Regions from separate parts of the Enterobacter sp. H2G27 genome, predicted to be linked through region 4. Evidence: predicted binding sites of a transcription regulator. Region 4 holds the regulator's gene; each other region holds the start of a gene.
The links. The regulator LexA, encoded in region 4, represses DNA repair genes until DNA is damaged. The targets are predictions, from matches to a motif close to TNCTGTATGTACATACAGNA.
Positions count from the first base shown of each region.

Region 1: sbmC (DNA gyrase inhibitor SbmC) is a predicted target of LexA. The motif match lies at 5,009-5,028, and genes of this name have one in related genera.
Region 2: ACW9E7_RS07385 (metal-dependent hydrolase) is a predicted target of LexA. The motif match lies at 1,227-1,246, and genes of this name have one in related genera.
Region 3: dinB (DNA polymerase IV) is a predicted target of LexA. The motif match lies at 3,780-3,799, and genes of this name have one in related genera.

Region 1 is NZ_JBSVSI010000001.1:2,647,316-2,654,652, reverse strand. It holds gene ACW9E7_RS12620 (LysR substrate-binding domain-containing protein) at 1-369, shown strand, start outside; gene yoeI (membrane protein YoeI) at 589-651, shown strand; gene plaP (putrescine/proton symporter PlaP) at 641-1,999, shown strand; gene sbcB (exodeoxyribonuclease I) at 2,123-3,559, opposite strand; gene dacD (serine-type D-Ala-D-Ala carboxypeptidase DacD) at 3,758-4,924, shown strand; gene sbmC (DNA gyrase inhibitor SbmC) at 5,044-5,517, shown strand; gene ACW9E7_RS12590 (FUSC family protein) at 5,610-6,668, shown strand; gene ACW9E7_RS12585 (DUF496 family protein) at 6,827-7,162, shown strand; gene ACW9E7_RS12580 (gamma-glutamylcyclotransferase family protein) at 7,211-7,337, opposite strand, start outside.
Region 2 is NZ_JBSVSI010000001.1:1,555,575-1,562,911, reverse strand. It holds gene ACW9E7_RS07395 (YniB family protein) at 1-339, opposite strand, end outside; gene hxpB (hexitol phosphatase HxpB) at 488-1,159, shown strand; gene ACW9E7_RS07385 (metal-dependent hydrolase) at 1,261-1,851, shown strand; gene ACW9E7_RS07380 (L-cystine transporter) at 1,979-3,370, shown strand; gene cedA (cell division activator CedA) at 3,420-3,674, opposite strand; gene katE (catalase HPII) at 3,863-6,112, shown strand; gene chbG (chitin disaccharide deacetylase) at 6,201-6,950, opposite strand; gene ACW9E7_RS07360 (6-phospho-beta-glucosidase) at 6,962-7,337, opposite strand, start outside.
Region 3 is NZ_JBSVSI010000001.1:660,608-667,944, reverse strand. It holds gene frsA (esterase FrsA) at 1-346, opposite strand, end outside; gene gpt (xanthine phosphoribosyltransferase) at 451-909, opposite strand; gene pepD (cytosol nonspecific dipeptidase) at 1,170-2,627, shown strand; gene dinB (DNA polymerase IV) at 2,704-3,762, opposite strand; gene nqrM ((Na+)-NQR maturation NqrM) at 3,870-4,073, opposite strand; gene nqrF (NADH:ubiquinone reductase (Na(+)-transporting) subunit F) at 4,073-5,296, opposite strand; gene nqrE (NADH:ubiquinone reductase (Na(+)-transporting) subunit E) at 5,307-5,903, opposite strand; gene ACW9E7_RS03065 (NADH:ubiquinone reductase (Na(+)-transporting) subunit D) at 5,910-6,548, opposite strand; gene ACW9E7_RS03060 (Na(+)-translocating NADH-quinone reductase subunit C) at 6,541-7,335, opposite strand; gene ACW9E7_RS03055 (NADH:ubiquinone reductase (Na(+)-transporting) subunit B) at 7,328-7,337, opposite strand, start outside.
Region 4 is NZ_JBSVSI010000001.1:74,957-82,293, reverse strand. It holds gene ACW9E7_RS00365 (conjugal transfer protein TraF) at 1-1,152, opposite strand, end outside; gene ACW9E7_RS00360 (cupin domain-containing protein) at 1,325-1,813, opposite strand; gene zur (zinc uptake transcriptional repressor Zur) at 1,929-2,441, shown strand; gene ACW9E7_RS00350 (CsbD family protein) at 2,489-2,698, opposite strand; gene dinF (MATE family efflux transporter DinF) at 2,819-4,156, opposite strand; gene lexA (transcriptional repressor LexA) at 4,219-4,827, opposite strand; gene ACW9E7_RS00335 (diacylglycerol kinase) at 4,936-5,304, opposite strand; gene plsB (glycerol-3-phosphate 1-O-acyltransferase PlsB) at 5,459-7,337, shown strand, end outside.

The DNA of each region.
Region 1 (7,337 bases), 2.6 Mb from region 4:
CGCCGCGTGATTAAAGGCTACCGCGCGATTGTGGTGGGGGACAGCTCTCGTCCGGAATGTTCGGCCTCCTCACAGCTGCTTGATGAGCAGGAGGCCATCACCGTTTTCGACTTTAAAACCAAGCTGGAGCTGCAAATAAGCGGCCTGGGCTGCGGCTATTTGCCCCGCTATCTGGCGCAGCGGTTTATTGACAGCGGTGCGCTTGTTGAAAAACAGGTACTTGCTCAAAACAGCCATGAGTCGGTGTGGGTGGGCTGGAATGAACAGACCGCCGGGCTGGCCAGTGCCTGGTGGCGCGACGAAATTTTAGCAAATAGTGCTATCGCCGCTGTTTATGCTCAGGGCAGCGTCGAAAAATCAGCCAGTTAGCAAAAAGAAAATTACCCGCTGCGTTGCAAAGTATTGCCTTTTGTATCCGATGTGGGGCAAAATGCCGCCGCTGCAACCAAATGAATAATCGACGATATAAAAGGCGTCGGTTATTTTTTTTTGCATGTACGAAACGAAACTAAAAACCAAGAGGCCGGGCTTCGTACCGGATAGATATTTACTAAAATCCGACAGTTGTTGTCGCTGAGGAAGAAACAAATGGGGCAATTTTTCGCTTACGTGGCGGTTATCACCTTAAAGGAGAATAACTATGTCGCATAACGCAACTCCAAACACCTCTCGCGTGGAATTACGTAAAACGCTTACGTTGATTCCGGTTGTTATGATGGGCCTGGCCTATATGCAACCGATGACGCTGTTCGATACATTCGGTATCGTATCAGGCCTCACAGACGGTCATGTGCCGACGGCTTACGGCTTCGCGCTGATTGCGATCCTCTTTACCGCGCTGAGCTACGGTAAGCTGGTTCGCCGCTATCCGTCTGCCGGTTCCGCCTACACTTATGCACAGAAATCCATCAGCCCGACGGTTGGCTTTATGGTGGGCTGGTCTTCGCTGCTCGACTACCTGTTCGCGCCGATGATCAACATTCTGCTGGCAAAAATCTATTTTGAAGCGCTGGTGCCATCGATTCCATCCTGGATGTTCGTCGTGGCGCTGGTGGCCTTTATGACTGCCTTCAACCTGCGCAGCATTAAGTCTGTTGCCAACTTTAACTCCGTTATCGTTGTGCTTCAGGTTGTCCTGATTGCCGTTATTCTTGGCATGGTGATCTATGGCGTGTTCCACGGCGAAGGCGCTGGTACGCTGGCGAGCAGCAAACCGTTCTGGTCTGGTGATGCGCATGTGATCCCGATGATTACCGGGGCAACCATTCTGTGCTTCTCCTTTACCGGTTTTGACGGGATCAGCAACCTGTCTGAAGAAACGAAGGATGCAGAGCGCGTGATCCCGCGTGCCATCTTCCTGACGGCGCTGATTGGCGGTCTGATCTTTATTTTCTCGACCTATTTCCTGCAGCTGTACTTCCCGGATATCTCTCGCTTCAAGGATCCGGATGCGTCTCAGCCAGAAATCATGCTGTATGTGGCGGGTAAAGCGTTCCAGGTTGGCGCGCTGATCTTCTCCACCATCACCGTACTGGCATCCGGTATGGCCGCGCATGCAGGCGTTGCGCGTCTGATGTACGTAATGGGCCGCGATGGCGTATTCCCGAAAAGTTTCTTCGGCTACGTGCATCCAACCTGGCGTACCCCGGCGATGAACATTATCCTGGTCGGTGCGATCGCGCTTCTGGCGATTAACTTTGACCTGGTGATGGCAACGGCGCTGATTAACTTCGGTGCGCTGGTGGCGTTTACCTTTGTTAACCTGTCGGTTATCTCTCAGTTCTGGATCCGTGAAAAGCGTAACAAAACGCTGAAAGATCACTTCCAGTATCTGTTTCTGCCGATGTGTGGTGCCCTGACCGTGGGCGCGCTGTGGGTTAACCTGGAAGAGAGCTCGATGGTGCTTGGCCTGATTTGGGCGGGTATCGGCCTGATTTACCTGGCCTGCGTTACGAAGAGCTTCCGTAACCCGGTTCCGCAGTACGAAGACGTCGCGTAAGACTGTGTCGGGTGGCGGTTACGCCTTACCCGACCTACATAACCCGTAAGCCCGCGTAAGCGCAGCGCCGCAGGGCAAAAAAAAACCGGAGACCATCGCCTCCGGTTTTTTTATTTCTGACTTTCAGACTATCTCTTGCGCGTACTGGAACAGGGATTTCAACAGTGCCTGTTTCTCAGCATTCCCTTCATACTGGCCATAAAGCATTTCCAGCTCCTGAGCATAGCTGTGCAGATACTCTGGGGTAAATACGTTGCGACGGTGCTGCAGCCAGCGTTCCTGCTCTGCTTCATCCAGGGTTCCCGGGTAATTACGCGCGCGGTAATTAAACATCAGCTTTTCGATGCGCTTATCGGCGAAGGTGATATCAAGCGCCGGTAAGTTACGCGGCTCGGTTTGCAGAACGATATTCATGGCCGCGCGATCGGCATCGCTGAAGAAGCCGTTATAGAGCTGGGCATCCACGTTTTCAGACGGCACGAATGGTTCCGCCTCGGCAAAGATAGCAACCACTTTCTCGCGCACCTGCGGGTTTTCGCGCAGCACTTTCAGGTTATCGAGGCAGTGCTGACGGTTGATGCCCAGCCTGTCTGCATCTTCCGGGCGCAGCGTGTTCGCCTGAGCGAGTACCGGACATTTATTTATATGCACCAGTTTGACCGGCACCGCGGGCAGATCGCCGAGTTCATTTTTTGGCGTGTACAAACGTTCGCGCAGGGTATCGCTGTCGAGCTCCAGCAGGGGTGAAATATCGCCCGCCAGGTCCACCATGATGACCGCATTACGGTTGTCCGGATGCCACGCCAGCGGGGCAACCCAGCTGGTATTGCCGCGCCATGCACCAAACATGCCGGAAATATGCACCAGCGGCTTCATCTGCGGTACGTCGATAAGGGTCATAAGCTTCTGCTTGCTGCGATGGCTTAGCAGATACTCAAACAGCCGGGGCTGTGCGCTTTTCACCAGCTTCGCCATGGCAATGGTGGCATAGACGTCCGCCATCGCGTCGTGGGCGTTGCTGTGCTCGATACCGTTGGCGCGCGTCAGGTGTTCCAGCCGGAAGCTGGTCAGCCCTTCCTCATTTTCCGGCCAGTTAATGCCTTCAGGACGCAGGGCGTAGCAGGCGCGCATGATGTCGAGCAAATCCCAGCGTGAATTGCGGTTCTGCCAGCTCCAGGCATAGGGATCGTAGAAGTTGCGATAAAAGATATTGCGCGTCACTTCGTCATCGAAGCGGATGTTGTTGTAACCGACCACGCAGGTATTGGGGACGGTAAACAGATCGTGGATGCGTCGGGCGAATTCTGCCTCGTTAACGCCTTTCTCCCGCGCTTCCTGAGGGGTGATGCCGGTAACCATGACCGCGCCGGGCTGCGGCAGGTAGTCATCCGCAGGCTTGCAGTAAAAGACCTCGGGCTCGCCAATAATGTTGAATTCGTCGTCGGTACGGATGGCGGCAAACTGCGCCGGTCGGTCCAGCGCCGGGTGAGTGCCAAAGGTTTCGTAGTCGTGGAACAAAAAAGTCGGGCGAGCGGCAGAGTCAGACACCAGTAATACCATCCTGTTAAAAAATGACGTCACTATGGTAAACGATCGCGCGGGTCAGACCGAATAAAAAGCACCGCCGCGTGGCAAATTTGCGCGCCAGCTTCAGAGAAAAATCTGCGCTCTGTCACATTTTATTGCAATTAAGCCAGGTAACGACATCAGAACTCCCGTAAAAAGGTCATCGATTTTTACTGACCTGAGGATATACCGTTGAAACGCCGTCTGTTTATTGCTGTTTCTTTACTCGCTTCGAGTGTCTCATCTGCTTTTGCGGCCGAACCACTGGATTTTTCGCCGCAGCCTCCGGCCATTCAGGCTGGCTCCTGGGTGCTGATGGACTACACGACTGGTCAGATTTTAACGGCGGGCAACGAACATCAACAACGTAATCCGGCGAGCCTGACCAAGCTGATGACGGGCTATGTGGTTGATCGGGCCATTGATAGCCACCGCATTACGCCGGACGACATTGTCACCGTAGGGCGTGACGCGTGGGCAAAAGGTAACCCGGTTTTTGACGGCTCGTCGCTGATGTTCCTGAAAGAGGGCGATCGCGTCTCCGTGCGCGATCTGAGCCGCGGCCTGATAGTCGATTCCGGCAACGACGCCTGCGTGGCGCTGGCCGATCACGTGGCGGGCGGGCAGCCGCAGTTCGTGAAAATGATGAACGACTACGTGCAGAAGCTGAACCTGCGCGATACGCATTTTGAAACCGTCCACGGGCTGGACGCGCCGGGCCAGCACAGCTCCGCCTATGACCTGGCCGTACTCTCCCGGGCCATCATCCACGGCGAGCCTGAGTTTTACCATATGTACAGCGAAAAGAGCCTGACCTGGAACGGGATCACCCAGCAAAACCGTAACGGCCTGCTGTGGGATAAAACCATGAACGTGGACGGCCTTAAAACGGGGCATACCTCGGGGGCTGGCTTTAACCTGATTGCGTCTGCCGTAGACGGCCAGCGCCGTTTAATCGCTGTGGTGATGGGGGCGGACAGCCCGAAAGGGCGCGAAGACCAGGCCCGGAAACTGCTGCACTGGGGACAGCAGAATTTCGATACGGTGCAGATCCTGCATAGCGGTAAAAAAGTAGGGACGGAGCGCATCTGGTACGGCGATAAGGAGCAGGTGAAGCTGGGCACCGACCAGGACTTCTGGTTGGCCTTGCCGAAAGCGGAGGTTCCCAACATCAAAGCCAAATACGTGCTGGATAAAAAAGAGCTGGAAGCGCCGATTGCCTCTCATCAGCGGGTCGGGGAGATTCAGCTCTACGATCGCGACAAGGTGGTAGCCCACTGGCCGCTGGTAACGCTGGAAGCCGTTGATAAAGGCGGTCTGTTCTCCCGTCTGAGCGATTATCTGCACCATACGCTCTAACGGCAGATGAGCAGACTGGCAGGGTTGCGAGTCTGCTCACATAATAAACACTCCTCGTTTGCTGATAATGATAATCCAGTTTTATAGTGTATAAATATACAGTAATAAATGGAGGCAGCATGGACTACAGCATTAAGCAGCAACAGAAACGTAAGATTGCCGGTTTTCATTTGGTTGGACCGTGGGAACACACGGTAAAACAGGGCTTTGAACAGCTGGTCATGTGGGTTGACGGGCGTCACATTGAGCCGCTGGAGTGGGTGGCGGTATACTACGATAATCCCGATGAGGTCCCGCCAGAAAAACTGCGCTGTGATACGGCCGTTACGGTACCGGACGATTTCGTTATTCCGGAAAACAGCGAAGGCGTCATGATGACGGAAATCGCGGCCGGTGATTATGCCGTGGCGACGGCACGCGTGGAAAACTATGACTTTGCCACGCCGTGGTATCAGTTCTTCAATTCCCTGCTGCAGGACAATAAGTACCAGATGGCGCTTAAGCCCTGCTTCGAGCGCTATCTCAATGACGGCAATGCGGACGGCTACTGGGATATCGAAATGTATATCGCGGTAGAGCATAAAACGGTTTAAGCCTGCTAAATGAAGGGTTTTTCAGCCGGGATCGATCCGCCCGGCTGAAAACACAGTACAATTGTGGTTTGCCGTGTAGCTGGAGAGCGGGTGTGCGTCCCGACAAATCATTAACTCCTTTTGAAATTCGGTTGTATAAACATTACCGCGTGGTGCACGGGTGTCGCATCGCGCTGGCTTTCGTATTGACGTTTGTACTGGTCCGTTTGCTGGACGTTCCGGAAGGGACGTGGCCGCTGATCACGCTGGTGGTGGTGATGGGGCCCATCTCGTTTTGGGGGAACGTGGTCCCGCGCGCCTTTGAACGAATTGGCGGGACTGTTCTTGGCTCGGCCCTGGGTCTTATTGCGCTGAAGCTGGAGCTCATCTCATTTCCGGTGATGCTGGCATGGTGCGGTGCCGCTATGTTCCTCTGCGGCTGGCTGGCGTTGGGCAAAAAGCCCTATCAGGCGCTGCTGATTGGTATTACTCTCGCGGTGGTTGTCGGGGCGCCCGCCGGGGATATGACCACGGCGCTGTGGCGAAGCGGGGATGTCATCCTGGGGTCACTGCTGGCCATGCTCTTCACAGGTATATGGCCGCAGCGGGCTTTTCTGCACTGGCGTATTCAGATGGCGAACTACGTTACTGCCTTTAACCGCGTTTATCAGGCCGGTTTTTCCCCTAATCTGGTCGAGCGCCCGCGGCTGGAAAAGCACCTGCAAACCATCCTTAACGACGTGGTTAAAATGCGCGGCCTGATCGCGCCCGCCAGCAAAGAAACCCGCATTCAAAAATCGATTTTCGAAGCTATCCAGACGGTAAGCCGCAACCTGGTCTGCATGCTTGAATTGCAAATCAACGCCCACTGGGCTTCGCGTCCCAGCCATCTGTTGATGCTTAATGCGCAGACCCTCAAAGAGACTCAGCAGATGACGCAGCAAACGCTGTTGACCATCGCCCATGCGCTTTATGAAGGCAACCCGCAGCCGATACTGGCCAACAGCGAGCGACTGAATGAGATCGTCGCGGAGCTGAAGCAGTTAATCAATGAACGCCAGAGCGATAACGTGGCGGAAACGCCTATTCATGGCTACGTCTGGCTGAGCATGGAACTGGCGCGGCAGCTTGAGCTGTTATCGCACCTTATTTGCCGGGCGCTGCGCAAATAAAAGGCGTATGTGACGGCTGCTGCTTCGATTCAGCAGCAATTGGGGTTATGATAGCTTTAAACGATATACTCATTGTCATTCGCAGCCGCTGTCAGTAAGGTTATTGTTACAACGGTTGCCTTAACGAATCCGACTCTCACATTATCAGGGGTGTAAAAATGGAAACTACCAAGCCTTCGTTCCAGGATGTTCTGGAATTCGTCCGCCTGTTCCGCCGCAAAAACAAACTGCAGCGTGAAATCCAGGACGTTGAGAAGAAGATCCGTGACAACCAGAAACGTGTTCTGCTGCTCGACAACCTGAGCGACTACATCAAGCCAGGCATGAGCGTTGAAGCTATCCAGGGCATCATCGCCAGCATGAAGAGCGACTATGAAGACCGCGTTGATGACTACATCATCAAAAACGCAGAGCTGTCCAAAGAGCGTCGCGACATCTCCAAGAAGCTGAAAGTGATGGGCGAAATCAAAAACGGCGAAGCAAAAAGCGAGTAATCGCAGCGGATTGTGAAAAAGGCTCTCTGGTGACAGAGAGCCTTTTTTTTATGACTCAGAACGCGGCTGCAGCTGATAAATCCAGGCCTGAACCTGCTTGCCTTCAGAGGTGGTCACTGCGACCTCAATCCGGTCATAGCCGTCTTCAAATTCATCCAGCATTTGCCAGTGTGCG
Region 2 (7,337 bases), 1.5 Mb from region 4:
GCGCGTCTGACGGCTCATTCGCGCCCCAGAGGCCTGCAGTGCCAGCGCGACAAAGATCAGGGCGTATATCACCCAAAAGCCGATATTCAGCTGTTGATGAAAATCCGGGGTGGGTGAGTTAAACCAGAAAACATTCAAAAATGGCGTATTAAAACGCATCATCTCAATCATGACATGCGCAAAATCAAGCATTACCGCATTGATACCCGGCTGTTTTTCGCTGTGGTCGTACATAAATTTGAGTACAGAAATCAGCGTAGAAATGACGGCAGGAATAAAAATCACCCAGCCTGCAATACGTTTTAAGACCGCAATGCGTCCAGCTTGTTGATACGTCATCAGTTCCTCTTCATAAAGACGCGTTATTTGTGCCTAAGTCTACCTGCTGGTCATCAATTTCGCCCGCTCTTTAAAAGCAATATGCTAAATTGCAGATTGTGCTTAGCACTTATCGTCTGTCGTACACCCTGGATAAGGAGACGTTGTGATGTCGACACCGCGCCAAATACTTGCCGCAATTTTTGACATGGATGGATTACTGATCGATTCCGAACCGCTGTGGGATCGCGCCGAACTGGACGTTATGGCCAGCCTGGGCGTGGATATCAGCCGCCGTAATGAACTACCCGATACGCTGGGCCTGCGCATCGATATGGTGGTTGACCTATGGTTTGCCCAACAGCCGTGGACTGGACCGGGTCGAGACGAGGTAACCGCGCGCATTATCAGCCGTGCCATTTCGCTGGTGGAAGAGAACAAGCCGCTGCTGCCCGGCGTACGTGAGGCCGTCACGCTGTGTAAAGCCCAGGGGCTGAAGGTCGGACTGGCCTCGGCTTCACCGCTGCATATGCTGGAAAAAGTGCTCGTCATGTTTGAACTGCGCGACAGTTTCGACGCGCTGGCGTCCGCTGAAAAATTGCCTTACAGCAAGCCGCACCCGCAGGTCTATCTGGACTGCGCCGCTAAGCTCGGCCTGGATCCCCTCAACTGCGTTGCGCTGGAAGACTCCGTTAACGGCATGGTCGCCTCTAAAGCCGCGCGGATGCGCTCCATTGTGGTGCCTGCGGAAGAAGGCCGCCACGATCCCCGGTTTGCCCTCGCCGATGTGAAGCTAAATTCACTGGCAGAACTCACGGCGCATCATCTGCAGGGCGGTTAACTCTCTCCTCCGGTTTGTGACAAACAGTTACACCGTCACCTCTTCCGCCTACTGTATAAAAACCCTATACTGTATGAATTGACAGTTTTGTGGGTTTTATCATGACGGCGGAAGGCCACCTGCTTTTTTCAATCGCGTGCGCAGTATTTGCCAAAAACGCTGAACTTACCCCCGTGCTGGCACAGGGGGACTGGTGGCATATTGTTCCTTCCGCCGTATTGACCTGTCTGCTGCCCGACATCGACCACCCCAAGTCCTTCCTCGGACAGCGCCTGAAGTGGGTGTCTAAACCCATCGCCCGCGCGTTCGGCCACCGGGGGTTTACGCACAGCCTGCTGGCCGTGTTTGGCCTGCTGACGCTGTTCTATTTAAAAGTGCCCGAAAGCTGGATCGTCCCCGCTGACGCTATCCAGGGGATGGTGCTGGGCTATTTAAGCCATATCCTTGCCGATATGCTGACGCCTGCGGGCGTGCCGCTACTTTGGCCCTGCCGCTGGCGTTTCCGTTTTCCCATCCTTGCGCCGCAAAAAGGTAACCAGCTTGAGCGGGTATTGTGCATGGCGCTGTTTGCTTACGCCGTCTGGATGCCGCAAACGTTGCCCGAAAACAGTGCAGTCCGCTGGTCTTCCCAGATGATTAATTCGCTGCAATTTCAGTTCAATCGCTTTATTCATCACCAGATTGAACAATAAACCAACAAAATTATCCCATTTGTCATAACCCATTCCATTTGGATATAAGCGCTACATCACACTTCTGCTAACCTTCCGCCAACAGGATCGGTAAAAACCGACCCGATAATAAATCAGGAGAACGGGGATGAATTTTCCACTCATCGCGAACGTCGTTGTGTTCGCTGTATTGCTATTGCTTCTCGCGCAGGCGCGCCACAAACAGTGGAGCCTGGCGAAAAAGGTGCTGGTTGGTCTGGCCATGGGTGTCGTATTTGGTCTGGCATTACAGGCAATTTATGGCTCCGATAATCCAGTTCTTAAAGATTCCATTCAGTGGTTCAACATCGTCGGTAACGGCTATGTCCAGCTGCTGCAGATGATCGTTATGCCGCTGGTGTTCGCCTCTATTCTGAGCGCCGTTGCCCGCCTGCATAACGCGACTCAGCTGGGAAAAATCAGCTTCCTGACCATTGGTACGCTGCTGTTCACCACGCTGATTGCCGCGCTGGTGGGTGTGCTGGTCACCAACCTGTTTGGCCTGACCGCAGAAGGCCTGGTTCAGGGTACCGCTGAAACGGCGCGTCTGACCGCGATTCAGACCAACTACGTTGGTAAAGTGGCTGATCTGACCGTGCCGCAGATGGTGCTCTCCTTCATTCCGAAGAACCCGTTTGCTGACCTGACCGGTGCGAGCCCAACCTCGATCATCAGCGTGGTTATTTTCGCCGCGTTCCTGGGCGTAGCGGCGCTGAAGCTGCTGAAAGACGACGCGCCTAAAGGCGAACGCGTGCTGACCGCGATTGATACCCTGCAAAGCTGGGTGATGAAGCTGGTACGTCTGGTGATGCAGCTGACCCCGTACGGCGTGCTGGCGCTGATGACCAAAGTGGTTGCAGGCTCTAACCTGCAGGACATCATCAAGCTGGGCAGCTTCGTTGTCGCCTCTTATCTGGGCCTGGGCATTATGTTCGTGGTGCACGGCATCCTGCTGGGCGTGAACGGCGTCAGCCCGCTGAAGTACTTCCGTAAAGTCTGGCCGGTACTGACCTTTGCCTTCACCAGCCGCTCCAGCGCCGCGTCTATCCCGCTGAACGTGGAAGCGCAGACCCGTCGTCTGGGCGTGCCTGAATCCATCGCCAGCTTCTCTGCCTCCTTTGGTGCTACCATTGGTCAGAACGGCTGTGCGGGTCTTTACCCGGCGATGCTGGCGGTGATGGTTGCTCCTACAGTCGGCATCAACCCACTTGATCCGGTCTGGATCGCCACGCTGGTCGGGATTGTTACCGTAAGCTCCGCAGGCGTTGCGGGTGTTGGCGGTGGCGCAACCTTCGCCGCGCTGATTGTGCTGCCTGCGCTGGGTCTGCCCGTGACGCTGGTCGCCCTGCTGATCTCCGTTGAACCGCTGATCGACATGGGTCGTACCGCGCTGAACGTGAGCGGCTCCATGACCGCCGGCACGCTGACCAGCCAGTGGCTGAAGCAGACCGACAAAACGATTCTGGAAAGTGAAGACGACGCCGAGCTGGCGCACCGTTAATCACCGTCTGAAATAAAAAAACCGCCTGATGGCGGTTTTTTTATGGCTGTTATTCCTCAACCTCTTCATCCTGGCGGATCTGCATCGCCCACCGCTGCGCTGACTCCGGCACCGTAAAGGTGGGTGAGCGACGGAAATGTTCGCCGATCAGCACAAAGGCCACGTATTTCCCCCGCAGCAGCCAGACATCGCGAAAACCCTCCACTTTCAGGGCATGGTCAGGCGGCGCGGGCTCAACGCGGGGCACATAGCTAATAACCTGGCGGTTTTGTTGACGAAGAGGTTTCATAAGCGACTGGTTCACTAAAGCAAATTCTTGAAGCAGGAAAACTCTATGATAGCCGATCCTGCTGCCTTCCGTCGCGCCCCGAGTGGGTGAGAGGGCTCCTTTCGTTAATCACGTCATGTGAAAACTCTTAGTTCGCGAACCATGTCGCGACATTGTTCTATCCTTAATAGGGTTTTTAGCAATGGATAAAGGAGAAGCGTGCAATGTCGAACAAAGATAAAACACATCAATCACCGATTCATGGCACTGAAGAATCTCAACCGGGTATGGACTCTCTCGCCCCTGCTGACGGCTCTCACCGCCCCTCCCCTGGCCCTTCCGCGCCGGGAGAAGAGCCTACCGCACCGGGAAGCATGAAATCGCCGGATACGGGAAACGAGAAGCTGAAATCTCTTGAGCCACACCGTAAAGGCGGCGAAGGTTTTGCGCTCACCACCAATCAGGGCGTACGCATTACTGACGATCAGAACTCCCTTCGCGCAGGCGCGCGCGGGCCTACCCTGCTGGAAGACTTTATCCTGCGGGAAAAAATTACCCACTTCGACCACGAGCGGATACCGGAACGTATCGTCCACGCGCGCGGTTCCGCTGCGCACGGCTACTTCCAGCCCTACAAGAGCCTGAAAGCGATCACCAAAGCGGATTTCCTCTCCGACCCGGATAAAATCACCCCGGTGTTTGTGCGTTTCTCCACCGTGCAGGGCGGTGCGGGGTCGGCAGATACCGTCCGGGATATCCGCGGCTTTGCCACCAAGTTTTATACCGAAGAGGGGATTTTCGATCTGGTCGGCAATAATACGCCGGTGTTTTTCATTCAGGACGCGCATAAATTTCCTGACTTTGTCCATGCGGTAAAACCGGAGCCCCACTGGGCCATACCGCAGGGACAAAGCGCGCACGACACCTTCTGGGACTATGTCTCCCTGCAGCCTGAAACCTTACACAACGTGATGTGGGCGATGTCAGATCGCGGCATCCCCCGCAGCTACCGCACTATGGAAGGGTTTGGCATCCACACCTTCCGGATGATCAACGCCGAGGGGAAAGCCACGTTGGTCCGTTTCCACTGGAAGCCGGTTGCGGGTAAAGCCTCGCTGGTGTGGGACGAGGCGCAGAAGCTAACCGGGCGCGATCCGGACTTCCATCGCCGCGAGCTGTGGGAGTCCATTGAAGCGGGCGACTTCCCGGAGTACGAGCTGGGTCTGCAGCTCATTCCGGAAGAGGACGAATTTAGGTTCGATTTCGACCTGCTTGACCCGACGAAGCTGATCCCGGAAGAGCTGGTACCGGTGCAGCTGGTAGGTAAAATGGTGCTCAACCGCAACCCGGATAATTTCTTTGCCGAAAACGAGCAGGCCGCGTTCCACCCGGGGCATATCGTGCCGGGGCTGGACTTCACCAACGATCCGCTCCTGCAGGGACGCCTGTTCTCCTATACCGATACGCAGATCAGCCGACTCGGCGGGCCGAACTTCCACGAAATTCCGATTAACCGCCCAACCTGCCCGTACCATAACTTCCAGCGCGACGGGATGCACCGTCAGGATATTGATACCAACCCGGCTAACTATGAGCCGAACTCCATCAACGATAACTGGCCGCGTGAAACCCCTCCCGGGCCGAAACGCGGTGGCTTCGAATCGTACCAGGAGCGTATCGATGGCAACAAAATTCGCGAGCGTAGCCCCTCGTTCGGCGAATATTACGCCCACCCTCGCCTGTTCTGGAACAGCCAGACGCCGATTGAGCAACAGCACATCATCGGCGGCTTCAGCTTTGAGCTGAGCAAAGTGGTGCGCACCTACATCCGCGAGCGGGTAGTCGATCAGCTGGCGCATATTGATATTCAGCTAGCCCAGAGCGTTGCGGACAACCTGGGCATTACGCTGACCGACGAGCAGCGCAATCTTGCCCCGCCGAAAGAGGTTAACGGGGTGAAGAAAGATCCGTCTCTGAGCCTGTATGCGGTGCCGAGCGGCTCGATAAAAGGCCGCGTGGTCGCCATTCTGCTGAACGACAGAACCCGCGCCAGCGACGTGCTGGGAATTATGCAGGCGCTTAAAACCCAGGGCGTGCATGCCAAACTGCTCTATTCCCGCATGGGTGAAGTGACGGCCGACGATGGTTCTGTGCTGCCGGTCGCGGCGACCTTTGCCGGTGCGCCATCGCTCACAGTCGATGCGGTAATTGTTCCGGGCGGAGATCTTGCCAGCCTGCTGACCAACGGCGACGCCGTCTATTATCTGCTGGAAGCCTATAAGCACCTGAAGCCGATCGCGCTGTCCGGCGACGCGCGACAGTTTAAGGCGCAGCTGAAGGTAGCCGATCAGGGTGAGGACGGGATTGTCGAGGGCGATAACGTTGACGATGCCTTTATGACGAAGCTGTTTGATTTGCTCGCCGCGCACCGCGTCTGGTCGCGAAGCAGCAAGATTGACCAGATACCGGCGTAAAAAAAGCCGGGTGGCGCTTGCGCTTACCCGGCCTACATTCGATTGGTTTTGTAGGCCCGATAAGGCAAAGCCGCCACCGGGCTTTATTTCAAAGATCCCCGAACGTCCCCAAACGATACCCTCGCTCGGCAATCGCGTATTTCAACGACGGCGACGTCAGGACATCCAGCTCCGCCAGGCGCGGCCAGCAGTAGGCGCTTTTATGCACGGTGTTATCGACAAAGGCAGGATGCGCCATGACCTCCAGCGACCGTTCCCCTCGCGCGGCGGAATCATCCAGCACCGTCAGGAACAGCGCGTCGCTGATCTCTTCTCCGTAAAATGCGCAGCTGAATCCCTCAGTGGTGGTGACAGCGCAGTCCGGCAATCCGCGCACCTCCCGATCCACGCGCATCGCGACGCCGTTGCGCTTTGCGAAATCAGCGACAATTGGGAAAATCGCCGGGATCATATGCACGTGGTGATGGCTATCGATGTGCGTCGGCGCCCTACCAAACACATCAACAAAGCGGTTGAACTGACTCTCCAGCTCGCGGGCAATCTCTTCGAGCGGCAGAGCACCCTGCTCCGCCAGTTCCCAAATCCATTTGCCCAGCTGGCCGTCGCGCGTCAGGCCCGGCATTGGAGAAAGCGGCATCCCGAGCGTCAGTACAAAATGCATGCCGACGCCCAGCTCAGGCACCTCGCGGCTCAGCTGCGCCGCGTGTTCAACCGCCTCACCATTAACCAGCGCCGTGGTAGAGGTCACCACACCCCGGCGACAGGCTTCAATAATGCCGTAGTTCTGGCCTTTCGAGAGGCCAAAATCATCAGCATTAACGATCAGCAGGTTTTCCATTGTGCGTCCTCTTATTGCTGTTTGAACTTCAGCTTCTCGATCGTAGCGGCAAAGTTTGGCAACCATTTCTCATGCGCCAGGATCATCTCGCTGGCCAGCTGCTCCGCGTCGCGGTCGGAATGCACCAGCGGGCTAAGGTTCAACGCCAGCAGCACGTCATTGAGTTCGCCGCTTAGCGCCGCATTGCTTGCCGCCACTTCAAAGCCTTTGATGGTATGAATCAGGCCCATGACCTTGTCATCGAAGTGGGTGATACGAGGATGCGGTTTAGCCCCCTCGCGCCCCAGGATGCAGGTCATCTCAACCGCCCAGTCAGCCGGAATATTGTCGATATGTCCATGATGCGGCACATTCACATAGTGCTCCGCCTGCTTGTCGTTGTAGATG
Region 3 (7,337 bases), 590 kb from region 4:
CTTCCTGGCTGGCTTTTTGCTGCCAAACCATCGCCTGTTTAGACCACTCATAGATCCAGTTTCCGCCACGGTAGCCCACCACGGTATCATAGAGTTCGCTGTCGGTACGCTCGGCTTCACTCATCACGATACGTGCCTGCACATCGAGGATTTCACGGGGGTCGATACCGCGCCAGATCCACATCAGGCGGTTAATCATGCGATACCAGTGAGGCACGTTTTTACCGTCTAACGCGGACTGGACGGCAGGCTGGGTACCCGGATTAAAGCGACGCACCAGCGTCGACGTTTCAGGGTGTTTGAAACGGGGTTTGAAGAGAGTCTCGGTGAGATTCGCCTGCGTCATTGCGTTGCCTCCATGAATACGTCATATGAAGACTATTGTAACGCGTGGCAGGCCAAAAAGAACAACGCCCGACATAGCCGGGCGTGTAAAGTTACGTACTGGTATTAACGGCCTGAAATCGGCGGTACAAAGACCACGCCCATATCCCATGGCTGTTCAATCCAGGTATCCTGCGGGATATCAATCACGTAATCGTCAACCAGCGGGCGGCCAGCCGGTTTAGCGAAGATAGTGACGAAGTGCGCTTTAGGATACATTTCGCGGATAGCGACCGCAGTACCGCCGGTATCCACCAGGTCATCAATAACGATGAAGCCTTCACCGTCACCTTCCGCACGTTTCAGCACGGTCAGCTCGCGCTGGTTGTCATGGTCATAGCTGGAGATGCAAACGGTATCGACATGACGAATACCCAGCTCACGTGCCAGCAGCGCCCCCGGTACCAGACCGCCACGGCTGACGGCAATAATGCCTTTCCACTGTTCGGAAGGCATCAGACGCGCAGCCAGTTTGCGTGCGTGAATCTGCAACATGTCCCAGGTGACGACGTATTTTTCGCTCATGTGAAGTGTCCCAGCCTGTTTTTATACGGCTTAAAAAGTGTTCGAGGGGGAAATAGGTTGCGCGAGATTATAGAGATCTGACGCACTAAAAACCAGTGTTTAGCGCCCTCTGCCTGAGTTTTTACATGCTTTATGCTACCAGCCAGCAGAGAAAGTGGTATTCTCAGTTTCATCTCGCAAGCCTGACTTGTGGTAACTATTAACCTGCTAACCCTGTGACCTGCAACCCTGTTTGCAGCGCCTCGACAAGGAGACTTATCGTGTCTGAACTGTCTCAACTATCTCCGCAGCCGCTGTGGGATATTTTTGCCAAAATCTGCTCCATTCCACACCCTTCCTACCATGAAGAACAGCTTGCCGAACATATTATGGGCTGGGCGAAGGAAAAAGGTCTGCATGCTGAACGCGACCAGGTTGGCAATATTCTGATCCGCAAACCTGCAACCGCAGGCATGGAAAACCGCAAACCGGTTGTGCTGCAGGCGCACCTGGACATGGTCCCACAGAAGAACAACGATACCGTTCATGACTTCACCAAAGACCCGATTCAACCGTACATCGACGGCGACTGGGTGAAAGCACGCGGTACCACGCTGGGCGCGGATAACGGCATCGGTATGGCGTCTGCGCTGGCGGTGCTGGCTGACGACAGCGTTGAGCACGGTCCACTGGAAGTGCTGCTGACCATGACCGAAGAAGCGGGCATGGACGGCGCGTTCGGTCTGCAGGCGAACTGGCTGCAGGCGGATATCCTGATCAACACCGACTCAGAAGAAGAAGGCGAGATCTACATGGGCTGCGCGGGCGGGATTGATTTTATCTCTACCCTGCCGCTGTCTCGCGAAGCGATACCTGCGGGCTTCCAGACCTTCAAGCTGACGCTGAAAGGTCTGAAAGGCGGCCACTCCGGCGGCGATATTCACCTGGGTCTGGGCAATGCCAACAAGCTGCTGGCACGCTTCCTGGCAGGCCATGCGGCCGAGCTGGATCTGCGTCTGGTGGATTTCAACGGCGGTACCCTGCGTAACGCGATCCCACGCGAAGCGTTCGCCACCGTAGCGGTTCCAGCAGCAAAAGCGGACGAGCTGAAAAAACTCTCCACCGTATACCTGGATATCCTGAAAAACGAACTGTCGGCGAAAGAGAAAAACCTGACCGTAGTGCTGGAATCTGTTTCTACAGATAAAGCCGCGCTGACCGTACAGTCTCGTGACACCTTCGTTCAGCTGCTGAACGCGACGCCAAACGGCGTGATCCGCAACTCTGACGTGGCGAAAGGCGTGGTGGAAACCTCACTGAACGTGGGCGTGGTGACCATGAGCGACGACAGCGCGGAAATCATCTGCCTGATCCGCTCGCTGATCGACAGCGGTAAAGAGTACGTGGTGAGCATGCTGGAGTCTCTGGGCACGCTGGCGGGCGCGAAAACGTCTGCAAAAGGCAGCTACCCGGGCTGGCAGCCGGATGCAAGCTCTCCGGTGATGGCGCTGGTGCGTGAAACTTACCAGCGTCTGTTCAACAGCACGCCAAACATTCAGGTGATCCACGCGGGTCTGGAATGTGGTCTGTTCAAGAAACCGTATCCGGATATGGATATGGTGTCCATCGGGCCAACCATTACCGGTCCACACTCGCCGGATGAGCAGGTTCATATCGAAAGCGTCGGTCACTACTGGACGCTGCTGACTGAACTGCTGAAAGCGATCCCTGCGAAATAACATCTTCATCCCAGCCCTCTTCCTGTGGAAGAGGGTGAAAAATCCAGGCCCGGTAAGCGTAGCGCACCGGGCTTTTTTACAATCCCAGAACCAGCTGTCGCTCTAGCTGCGGATCCAGCAGCGTGACGTGCAATCCCACCAGCCTTACCCCTCGCCCACCCCGGCGCTCTTCCCAGGCCTTTTTTGCCGTCGCGATAAGATCGTCTTTATTCAGTCGCGGCCAGACGTGTTCCTGCGTGGTCTGCTGGAAGTCGTTGAATTTTAATTTGATACCCTGACGGGCAATCAGCAGGTCCGGCTTCACCTTGATTAAACGCCGTTCCAGCTCCGGATAAAGCTGTTCCGTGATGATCATTTCGCATTCGGACCAGTCATGTATATCTTCAATGAGGGTGCGCTCAACGCCGACGGATTTACGGAGCCGCTCGCTGTTCACATCGCGATCGTCAATTCCCTGGCTGCGCTCCCACAGCACGCGGCCAAACTTCCCGAAACGCTTGAGCAGCATGGCGAGATCGCTTTGCTGCACGTCTTCACAGGTCCGTAGCCCCATGCTTTCCAGCTTTGCGGCAGAAACTTTTCCTACCCCGGGAATTTTGCCGAGCGGCAGCGTTTTTAAAAATGCAGGCACCTCTTCCGGTGTGATGACGTACTGACCGTTGGGCTTATTTAAATCGGAGGCGATTTTGGCAAGGAATTTAACGGGCGCGACGCCCGCCGACGCCGTCAGATTCAGCTCGTTGAAAATCGTCTGGCGGATCTCCTTCGCCATCAGCGTGGCGGAGCCGTGGCAGTGAACGCTGTCGGTCACGTCCAGATAGGCTTCGTCGAGCGACAGCGGCTCTATGAGAGAGGTATAGCGGGAGAAGATTTCCCGGATGTGAAGGGAAGCCTCTTTATAGGCTTCAAACCGGCCGGGCAGAAGCGTGAGATGAGGACAAAGCTTTAAGGCCATCGCCGTCGGCATGGCGCTGCGCACGCCAAATTTGCGCGCAGGATAGTTGGCGGTGCTGATGACGCCACGCTGAACGCGGCTGCCGCCAATGGCGATGGGAATATCCCGCAGCGCCGGGTTGTCTCGCATCTCCACTGCGGCAAAAAAGCAGTCCATATCAACATGGATTATTTTGCGCATAGTATGCCCTCACTTATCACTGGATAAGTATACAGTAAACAAATGAGGGTTGAGAAGCGTGCGTGGAAATTGTCGGGTGACGGCTTCGCCTTACCCGACAGACAAGACTAAATAATGCGCTGCTGTTCGCGGGCCATCCTTTTCTTCCGCGCATCGCACGGTTCCGGGCAGTCGCAAACCTTTTCCATCCCAATAGAGGAGATACCGCCGCAGCTGCCCTGAATGCTTTTCCGCTTAACGATCCAGCCTAACGACATGCCGAAGATGACAAGCACAAAAACCACAAAGGTTGCCAGAAACGTCAGCATCATCAACCTCCAAAGTCGTCGAGCAAGATGTTCTCATCTTCGACACCGAGATCTTTCAGCATCTTAATCACGGCGGCGTTCATCATCGGCGGACCACACATATAGAACTCGCAGTCCTCGGGTGCCGGGTGCTGTTTGAGGTAGTTTTCATACAGCACGTTGTGGATGAACCCCTTATAGCCCGTCCAGTTATCTTCCGGCTGCGGATCGGAAAGCGCAACGTGGAAGGTAAAGTTCGGGTTTTCACGCGCCAGCTGTTCAAACTCGTCGTCGTAGAACATCTCGCGCAGCGAGCGCGCCCCGTACCAGAAGCTGATTTTACGCTTGCTGCCGAGCCGCTTGAGCTGGTCAAAAATGTGCGAGCGCATCGGGGCCATACCGGCACCGCCGCCGATAAAGACCATTTCCGCGTCGGTATCTTTCGCGAAAAACTCCCCGAACGGACCGGAGATAGTCACCTTATCGCCAGGCTTCAGGGACCAGATGTATGACGACATCACGCCCGGCGGTGCATCCGGCACATTCGGTGGCGGCGTGGCGATACGCACGTTGAGCATGATGATGCCTTTCTCTTCCGGGTAGTTAGCCATCGAGTAGGCGCGCAGCGTCGGCTCTTTTACCTCCGATACAAAACGGAAGAGATTGAATTTGTCCCAGTCGGCGCGGTACTCATCCGGCACGTCGAAGTCCGCATACGCCACGGTATGTTCAGGACACTCAATCTGAATGTATCCTCCGGCGCGGAACGGAACATCTTCCCCTTCCGGTACCCGCAGTTTCAGCTCTTTAATAAAGGTGGCTTTGTTATCATTTGAGATAACCTCGCACTCCCATTTTTTGACGCCGAAGATCTCTTCCGGCAGCTCAATCTTCATGTTCTGACGCACCGCGACCTGGCAGGCCAGACGGCAGCCCTCTTTTGCCTCACGCTTTGTGATATGCGCCAGCTCTGTTGGCAGAATATCGCCACCGCCCTCTTTTACCGTCACGCGGCACTGCCCGCAGGAGCCGCCACCGCCGCAGGCTGACGAGACAAAGATCCCATTGCCCGAGAGCGTATTGAGCAGTTTGTCACCCGCTGGCGTGCGGATCTGACTCTGCGGGTCGTCGTTAATATCAATCACCACGTCACCGGAATTCACCAGCTTCGCGCGCGCCGCCAGAATTAACCCTGACAGCACCAGTACGATCAGCGTAAACATCACCACGCCAAGAATAATTTCCATCTGTTAGCCCTTATAGCTGCACACCGGAGAAGGACATAAAGCCCAGCGCCATCAGCCCGGTGGTGATAAAGGTGATCCCTAAGCCACGCAGACCCGCAGGCACGTTGGCATATTTCATTTTCTCGCGGATCCCCGCCATGGTGACAATCGCCAGCATCCAGCCGATGCCGGAACCAAAACCGTACACCACGGATTCACTGAAGTTGTAATCACGCTGAACCATAAACGAGACGCCACCAAAGATGGCGCAGTTCACCGCGATCAGCGGGAGGAAGATCCCCAGCGCGTTGTAGAGTGAAGGGAAGTACTTATCGAGGATCATCTCCAGGATTTGCACCAGCGCCGCGATCACCCCGATAAAGGTGATGAAGTTCAGGAAGCTGAGATCAACCCCCTCCACCAGCGCGCCATCCCGCAGCACGAAGTTGTACACCAGATTGTTAATCGGAACCGAAAGCCCCAACACAACGGTGACTGCCACGCCCAGGCCAAATGCCGTGGAGACCTTTTTAGACACAGCAAGGAACGTACACATGCCGAGGAAAAACGCGAGCGCCATGTTTTCAACAAACACCGCGCGCACAAACAAACTCAGGTAATGAGCCATCGTCGGTTACTCCTTTTCCTGCTGTTCTGGTTTCAACGTACGAATCAGCCAGATCAACAAACCGATAATGAAAAATGCGCTAGGGGCCAGCAGGAACAGGCCGTTTGGCAGATACCATCCGCCGTTTTGCACCGTGTCCAGCACCGTGATGCCAAACAGCTTGCCGCTGCCAATCAGCTCGCGCAGAAACCCAACCGTAAGCAGGATCACGCCGTAGCCGAGGCCGTTGCCGATGCCGTCCATAAAGCTCGCCAGCGGCGGCATTTTCATGGCGTAGGCTTCCGCACGCCCCATGACGATACAGTTAGTGATAATCAGCCCGACAAACACCGAGAGCTGTTTGGAGGTTTCATAGGCAAAGGCGCGCAGCAGCTGATCGACCACGATCACCAGCGAGGCGATGATCGCCATCTGGACGATGATCCTCACGCTGTTGGGGATGTGGTGGCGGATCATCGAGATAAACATGCTGGAGAACGCCGTGACCAGCGTAACCGCCAGCGTCATCACTACCGCCGTTTCCAGTTTGGTCGTCACCGCCAGGGCTGAACAGACGCCCAGCACCTGCAGCGTGATCGGGTTATTGGCGAGCAGTGGGCCAATGAGTACTTTTTTGACTTCTTTCAGTTCACCGGTATCAGCCATTGTTCAGCGCTCCTTCACGTACGTTTTTCAGGAAAGGACCAAAGCCCAGCTCGCCCATCCAGAAATCAAAACTGTGCTGCACGCCTTTTGATGTGAGCGTGGCGCCGGAAAGCCCGTCAACGGCGTAGTCGTCACCGGGACGAGCCGCCCCTTTCATCACCTTCAGCGCAGGCAGGCCGTTATCGTCGAGCACTTTCTTGCCGACAAACTGTGCCCGCCAGTTAGGGTTCTCAACTTCACCACCCAGCCCCGGGGTTTCGCCCTGGTCGTAATACGTAATGCCTTTGACCGTGCGGCCATCGGTATCAAGAGCGACAAAGGCATACATCATTGACCACAGACCATTACCGTAAACAGGAAGTACCACTTCCTGAATGCGTTTTTGGGGATCGCGAACCAGATAAACTTCGGCAAGGTTGCTGCGACGCTTAATCCCCGCGGGATCCTGGGATGCCTCCAGCGTCAGGCTCATCTGCGGATCTTTAAGCGCCAGCGCCTGGTTGAATTTTGCCGGGTCTTTATCGAGCAGTTCACCCGTTTTTAAATCCACCAGACGCGCCGAAATACGTTCAGCAAAGACGGCAGAAACGTCGTCTGCGCTCATTCCTTCCTGCATCAGCCCGGCGACGGCCAGAATGTTGCGCTGTTTATCCAGCGCACGTTGCTCCTGCTGCAGGGGTTTTAACCCCACGGCAGAGCCGGCTACGACAATGGAGCAGACCAGGCAAAGCACCAGCACCACCAGCAGCGTCTTGCTGATGCTGTCGTTATTTTTTACTTCAGCCACGC
Region 4 (7,337 bases):
GACCGCCAGCCAGCTCAGCGGCGTCACCTCGGCACCGACACCCACGTACTGCGACGTATCTTCGCTCTTGAAGCCTTTGGTTTCGGTCAGATCGCCATCGGCGGTCAGCGTCACCAGGTCGTTATGCCAGGCGGCACCGGCGGTTACCAGCGGGCGGATCTGATAGGTGTCTTTATAGCTCACCACTTCTCCCGTACGGCCATTGCGGATACGGATATCTTTGGTGTCGATATCGCGCGACATCAGGTTTTGTCCGCTCACGCCAACGGTCCAGTGTTCGCCGAAATCGGCCGCAATACCGGCATCCACGTTGAAGCCCGTATCGTCAGTACGGTAGCGGCTGTCGTTCCACTTGTTACTGTCGTAATCGTAGATTGACGTGGTGTAGTTATAGACCCAGGTTTTTTGCAGCTTTGGCGTCACGCCCACGGAAACAGGGACGCCGCCGAGGTCAAACTGGCGGGCAACGGCAACACCATAGTCGGAGACAATCGCTGCCCGGCCAGACGCGGTTGAGTTGAGGTTTTTAGTGATCTGATCCGTGCCGTTCAGCGCAGCGTCCAGGGCAACACCGGCAGCCACCACATTACTGCGTTGAATACCGCGCAGATAATCAATATCCTGCTGATCGATAGACGAGCTCACCCGGCCATGGGCATAGCCTTTCGCCATGAAGGCTACCGAAAGGACATCGTTAGGGATACTCACAGCAAGCCCTGCCCCTGCCGTTGCGCGTGCGGTTTTGCCTTTGAGATAGTCCAGCTCATCGGCCAGATCTTTGGCCGCGCCCTGGAATTGATTAATGGAACCTAATGGATTGGTGATAATTTCTCTTGGCGTGAGATTATCAACCACATCCTTGTAGTGATTGATTTTGTCGTTGATGGTATCAATCTCGTCCTGAAGATTGTCCTCATCCGTTACCTGTACGCCAACGGACGGCAAAATGACCGTCACATCATCGTCAGGTTTTGCCTTTGCCAGCAGCGCGGGGTTGATTAATGCCCCACTGCCATAGCTCCCGGAGGCAACGCCAGTGCCACCCATTGCGTCGCTTCGTGATTCTGTCCAGGTATTGGCTGCTCCCGCCTGATTTGCCATAAACAAGGAAACAGCGATACTAACCACCGAAAATTTAAAATTTTTTTTCACAGTATGCCCGTTATAGTCTGTTATGAAATAACCCCTGTCTGTTATCACCCAAACAGGAACGAACTATTGCTGTGAATAAGTAGTAAAAGACCCGCTATTTCTATCCCTAAGTAAAACTCCCTTACGGCCTGTTATATTTTGTGACGGCCCTCAATATTTATAGAAGAGGAAATTATTTTTTCCCAGGTTTTCCATCATGCGGTCCAAAAAACTGGGGCGGGTGGTCTACCCAGCGATCCTCTCGGGTAGCGGCATAAACCGGGTTAAGCGGATAGTATATGCGGTTATGCTTCTTGTTGGCCTCGCCAACGACCAGGAGCCGAACCTCGTCGTCCGTGTTGTTGATAAAGGTATGACAGATGCCGGTACCGGCGGGAAAACCTACGCTGTCGCCAGGCTCCAGCTTCCACAAGTAGCCATTAATCCAGGCGTCAGGGTGGCCTTCAAGCACGTAAATAAACTCTTCTTCGTCGCTCTCCGCATGCGGATAGGACGTCCTGCGCCCAGGCGGCAGGCGCTCATGATGGATACCAATACGCCCGAGCCCAAGCTTTCGAGCCAGCGGGGCGCCGATAGAAAAAAGCTCATCGCTATCTGGATAGGTCGAATCATCCGCGACTTCTACGTCGCGCCAGTGCCGAATACAGTCAGGTTTTTTCATTGTTTATTTCCCGGTTTGTAATGGGTCAGGTATAGCACAGACTGGTGGATCTCGGCGTTTTTACCAGAACATGATAAAGTGAGGGTTTTCCGTCCTATAACATCCGGGGTGCTACATGGATAAGTCCACAAAAGAGCTGTTAGCGCAGGCCGAAAAGCTGTGTGCGCAACGCAATGTGCGCCTGACTCCGCAGCGCCTTGAAGTATTACGCCTGATGAGCCTGCAGCAGGGTGCCATCAGCGCCTACGATCTGCTCGACCTGCTCCGCGAAAGCGAGCCGCAGGCAAAGCCGCCGACGGTCTATCGCGCTCTGGATTTCCTGCTTGAACAAGGGTTCGTGCACAAGGTGGAATCCACCAACAGCTATGTGCTGTGCCATCTGTTCGATCAGCCCACCCACACATCGGCGATGTTTATCTGTGACCGCTGCGGCGTGGTGAAAGAAGAGGCTGCGGAAGGCGTGGAAGACATTATGCATACGCTGGCAGCGAAAATAGGGTTTGCCCTGCGTCATAACGTGATTGAAGCGCACGGGCTCTGTTCCGCGTGCGTGGAGGTGGAAGCCTGTCGCCATCAGGACGCGTGTCAGCACGACCACTCTATCCTGGTGAAGAAAAAGCCGCGTTAACGGCAAAAGATAAGGCGGCCTGGAGCCGCCCTGTGGGTTATTCAGCGTTACCAGCGGTAGTCGTTACGGGTTTCCCAGTCTTTTACTTCGTTTTCCGCCTGATCTTTCGCGTAGCCGTAACGTTCCTGAATTTTACCGACAAGCTGATCGCGTTTACCTTCAATGACGGTCATATCGTCATCAGTCAGCTTACCCCACTTTTCTTTCGCTTTACCTTTGAACTGCTTCCAGTTGCCGCCGATTTCGTCTTTATTCATCATCGTGTCCTCTTAGTTAAGCGTCGGGTCGTAACGTCCGTTACGTTCTTTTCTGCTGGACGTGATAATTATTGTAGTTAAGGATTCCGTAGTTAATTTCATATTCGGAATCTTTAACCGTCACGATATATCGTGGCGCGAAGAGAACCAGGTATCGTTTTGCCAGTGGCGGTGCCAGATAAACGCCAGCGATAACCCGCGCAGCGAGAGGAAGACGGCCAGGGCCAGCCACAAACCGTGATTACCCAGCCAGGGAAGCGTTAGCAGCGTCAGACCAAAACCTGCCGCCGCAACCGCCATGCTGTTGCGCATTTCCGCTCCGCGCGTCGCACCAATAAACATGCCGTCCAGCAGATAACACCAGACGCCGACCACCGGTAAGATGACTTGCCAGAGGAGATAGTGACTCGCCAGCTCGCGCAGAGCAGGGATAGACGTCAGCAATGCAACGATCTGCTCACCAAAGCAGGCGTACACCAGACCAAAGGCCAGCGCCACCAGTCCCGACTGACGGCAGGCTGCCCGCCAGACATCCCGAAGCTGCCCGCTTTTTCGCGCACCGTATGCTTGCCCGGAATGCGCTTCAACCGCGTAGGCAAAACCGTCCAGCGCATAGGCGGTAAAGGTCAGAAGCGTCATCAATATCGCGTTGACCGCCACGATTTCTGGCCCCAGTCGAGCCCCGAAAACCGTCAGCGCGCCGAAGCAGAGCTGAAGAAGCAGCGAGCGCAGCATGATGTCACGGTTGAGGGCCAGCAGCTTACGGATATTGCCGCGCCATGCGGTTTTGAGCAGCGCCAGAGAGATCCCGCGCATCGACAGCACGCGCCAGACCATCCACAAGCCAATGATAAAGGTTCCGTATTCGGCAATCGCCGTCGCCAGCGCCGCGCCCCGCACGTTCATATGCAGGCCCATCACCAGCCAGATATCCAGCACAATGTTGAGAAGGTTGCCCACCACCAGCAAAATCACTGGCGCCCGGGCATACTGAACGCCCAGTAACCACCCCAGCAGAACCAGGTTAGCCAGCGACGCTGGCGCGCTGAGCCAGCGGATTTCAAGGAAACGTCGCGCCTGATCCAGTACCGCCTCGCTGCCGCCAACGATATGAAGCGCAAGATCGATCAGGGGTGTCCGCAATACAACGATTAATGCACCCGCGCCAAGCGCGAGTATCAGCGGCTGCACCAGCGCACGCGCCAGACGCAGCGGATCTTTCGCACCATAAGCCTGTGCGGTAAGACCGGTGGTGCTCATGCGTAAAAAGAGCAACAGCATAAACAGGAAGCTGGTTGCCGTCGCGCCAATCGCCACGCCGCCAAGATAAACCGGTGAATCAAGATGGCCTATAACGGCAGTATCAACCAGTCCCAGTAAAGGCACGGTAATATTGGAGAAAATCATCGGCAGGGCAAGACGCCACAATGCCTTATCTGATGCCGTCAGTAGTGACATGCGAAATACCGGGAAAGGTAGATGAACAGGCTACAGCGGAAGCGTAGCCTGTCAGGAAGAGATTACAGCCATTCACCGTTACGAATCACGCCTACTGCCAGACCTTCGATAGAGAAGTTCTGTTCGCGGAGATCGACCACAATTGGGGTGAACTCGTTGTTTTCAGGCAGCAACTGAACGGTGTTACCCTGTTTTTTCAGACGTTTGACGGTGACTTCATCGTCAATGCGCGCGACAACCACCTGGCCGTTACGCACATCCTGCGTTTTATGTACCGCAAGCAGATCGCCGTCAAGAATACCGATGTCTTTCATCGACATGCCGCTAACGCGCAGCAGAAAATCAGCGCTCGGCTTGAACATGGCTGGATCGACCTGGTAATGACCTTCAATATGCTGCTGTGCCAGTAAAGGCTCACCGGCAGCAACACGACCTACCAGCGGAATGCCCGTCTCTTCTTCTACCAGCAGTCGGATACCGCGTGACGCGCCTGATACAATCTCAATCACGCCTTTACGCGCCAGCGCTTTCAGGTGTTCTTCGGCAGCATTCGGAGAACGGAAACCCAGACGCTGCGCGATTTCCGCACGCGTAGGTGGCATACCCGTCTGGCCGATATGATCCCGGATGAGATCAAACACCTCTTGCTGCCTGGTCGTTAACGCTTTCATTCCGCCCCCTGGGTGTATATACAGTTATGCTGTGAGTATATACAGTCAAAGGCGATTTTGGAACCAAAAACTGCACAAAAAACCAGGGACTTAATTATTCCTCGAGGCTCATCGGAAATGTGACCAAAGCAGCGTGACCCAGGTGATAACGGCAGTGATAATCGCCAGTAATACGGCAGCAGATCCCATGTCTTTTGCGCGGCCAGAAAGCTCATGGAAATCGGAACCGATGCGATCCACAACGGCCTCAATAGCGCTATTAAGAATTTCCACTATCATCACCAGAAGTACGGAACCGATAAGAAGTACGCGGGTAATAGCATCAACATCAAGGAAACAGGCGACGATCACCGCGATGATAGCGGCGACGCCCTCCTGGCGAAACGCGGCCTCGTTGGCCCATGCGGCACGGAAACCTTTCCATGAATAGCCGGCGGCTTTGATGATACGTGTTAACCCAGTGGTATTATTGGCCATTAAAAGAACCTTTTTTAAAAAAGAGCGTCAGTAACAGGAGCCGTAGCGCGTTTCGCTACAGCCTGAAGTATGACGGGTAACAACAGAAATTTTGCGCGCTTTCTGTTATCCTTGCGCCGCAATTGCATTATTAACCAGAGGCTTTACATCGTTTATGTCCGGCTGGCCACGAATTTACTACAAATTACTTAATTTACCATTAAGCATCCTGGTAAAAAGCAAGTCTATCCCAGCAGAACCCGCGCTGGAACTGGGGCTCGATACGTCGCGTCCCATTATGTACGTTTTGCCTTATAACTCGAAGGCTGACTTACTGACGCTTCGCGCCCAGTGTCTGGCGCATGACTTACCAGATCCGCTTGAACCGCTGGAAGTTGACGGTACGCTGCTGCCGCGCTACGTGTTCATCCACGGCGGGCCGCGCGTGTTTACCTATTACACGCCGAAAGAAGAGTCCATCAAGCTGTTCCATGACTATCTCGACCTGCACCGCAGCAACCCCGATCTGGATGTGCAGATGGTGCCGGTATCGGTGATGTTTGGTCGTCGTCCGGGCCGCGAAAAAGGTGAAGAGAACCCGCCGCTGCGCATGCTTAACGGCATCCAGAAGTTCTTTGCGGTCTCCTGGCTGGGACGCGACAGCTTTGTACGTTTCTCCCCTTCCGTTTCGCTGCGTCACATGGCGGACGAGCACGGCACCGACAAGATCATCGCGCAAAAACTGGCGCGCGTGGCGCGTATGCACTTCGCTCGTCAGCGCCTCGCTGCCGTAGGGCCACGCCTCCCGGCGCGTCAGGATCTGTTCAACAAGCTGCTGGCCTCCAAAGCGATTGCCCGCGCCGTTGAAGATGAAGCGCGCAGCAAGAAAATTTCGCATGAGAAAGCCCAGCAGAACGCCATTGCGCTGATGGAAGAGATTGCAGCGAACTTCTCTTACGAGATGATTCGCCTTTCCGATCGTATTCTCGGCTTTACGTGGAACCGCCTGTATCAGGGCATCAACGTCCATAACGCCGAGCGCGTGCGTCAGCTGGCGCATGATGGCCATGAGATTGTCTATGTCCCCTGCCACCGCAGCCACATGGACTACCTGCTCCTTTCATACGTGCTCTATCATCAGGGGCTGGTACCGCCGCACATTGCTGCCGGTATCAACCTGAATTTCTGGCCAGCAGGTCCGATTTTCCGCCGCCTGGGCGCGTTCTTTATTCGTCGTACCTTCAAGGGTAACAAGCTCTACTCCACCGTGTTCCGCGAGTATCTGGGCGAGCTGTTCAGCCGCGGCTATTCCGTGGAGTACTTCGTGGAGGGCGGTCGTTCCCGTACCGGACGTCTGCTCGATCCGAAGACCGGCACGCTGTCGATGACCATCCAGGCCATGCTGCGCGGAGGTACCCGTCCGATTACGCTGGTGCCTATCTACATTGGCTACGAGCACGTGATGGAAGTGGGCACGTACGCGAAAGAGCTGCGTGGCGCGACCAAAGAGAAAGAGAGCCTGCCGCAGATGCTGCGCGGCTTGAGCAAGTTGCGCAATCTTGGTCAGGGCTACGTTAACTTCGGCGAGCCGATGCCGCTGATGACGTACCTGAACCATCACGTTCCGGAGTGGCGCGAGTCCATCGATCCTATCGAAGCGGTGCGTCCGGCCTGGCTGACGCCAACGGTTAACGGCATCGCGTCCGAGCTGATGGTGCGCATTAACAACGCCGGTGCGGCTAACGCCATGAACCTGTGCTGTACGGCGCTTCTGGCTTCGCGCCAGCGCTCGCTGACCCGTGAACAGCTCACAGAGCAGCTGGATTGCTATCTGGATATGATGCGGAACGTGCCGTATTCGGTTGATTCGACCGTACCTTCTGCGACCGCCAGTGAGCTTATCGATCACGCGCTTCAGATGAACAAGTTTGAAGTCGAAAAGGACACGATCGGCGACATCATCATTCTGCCGCGCGAGCAGGCGGTGCTGATGACCTACTACCGCAACAACATCACGCATATGCTGATGCTGCCGTCGCTCATGGCCGCCATTA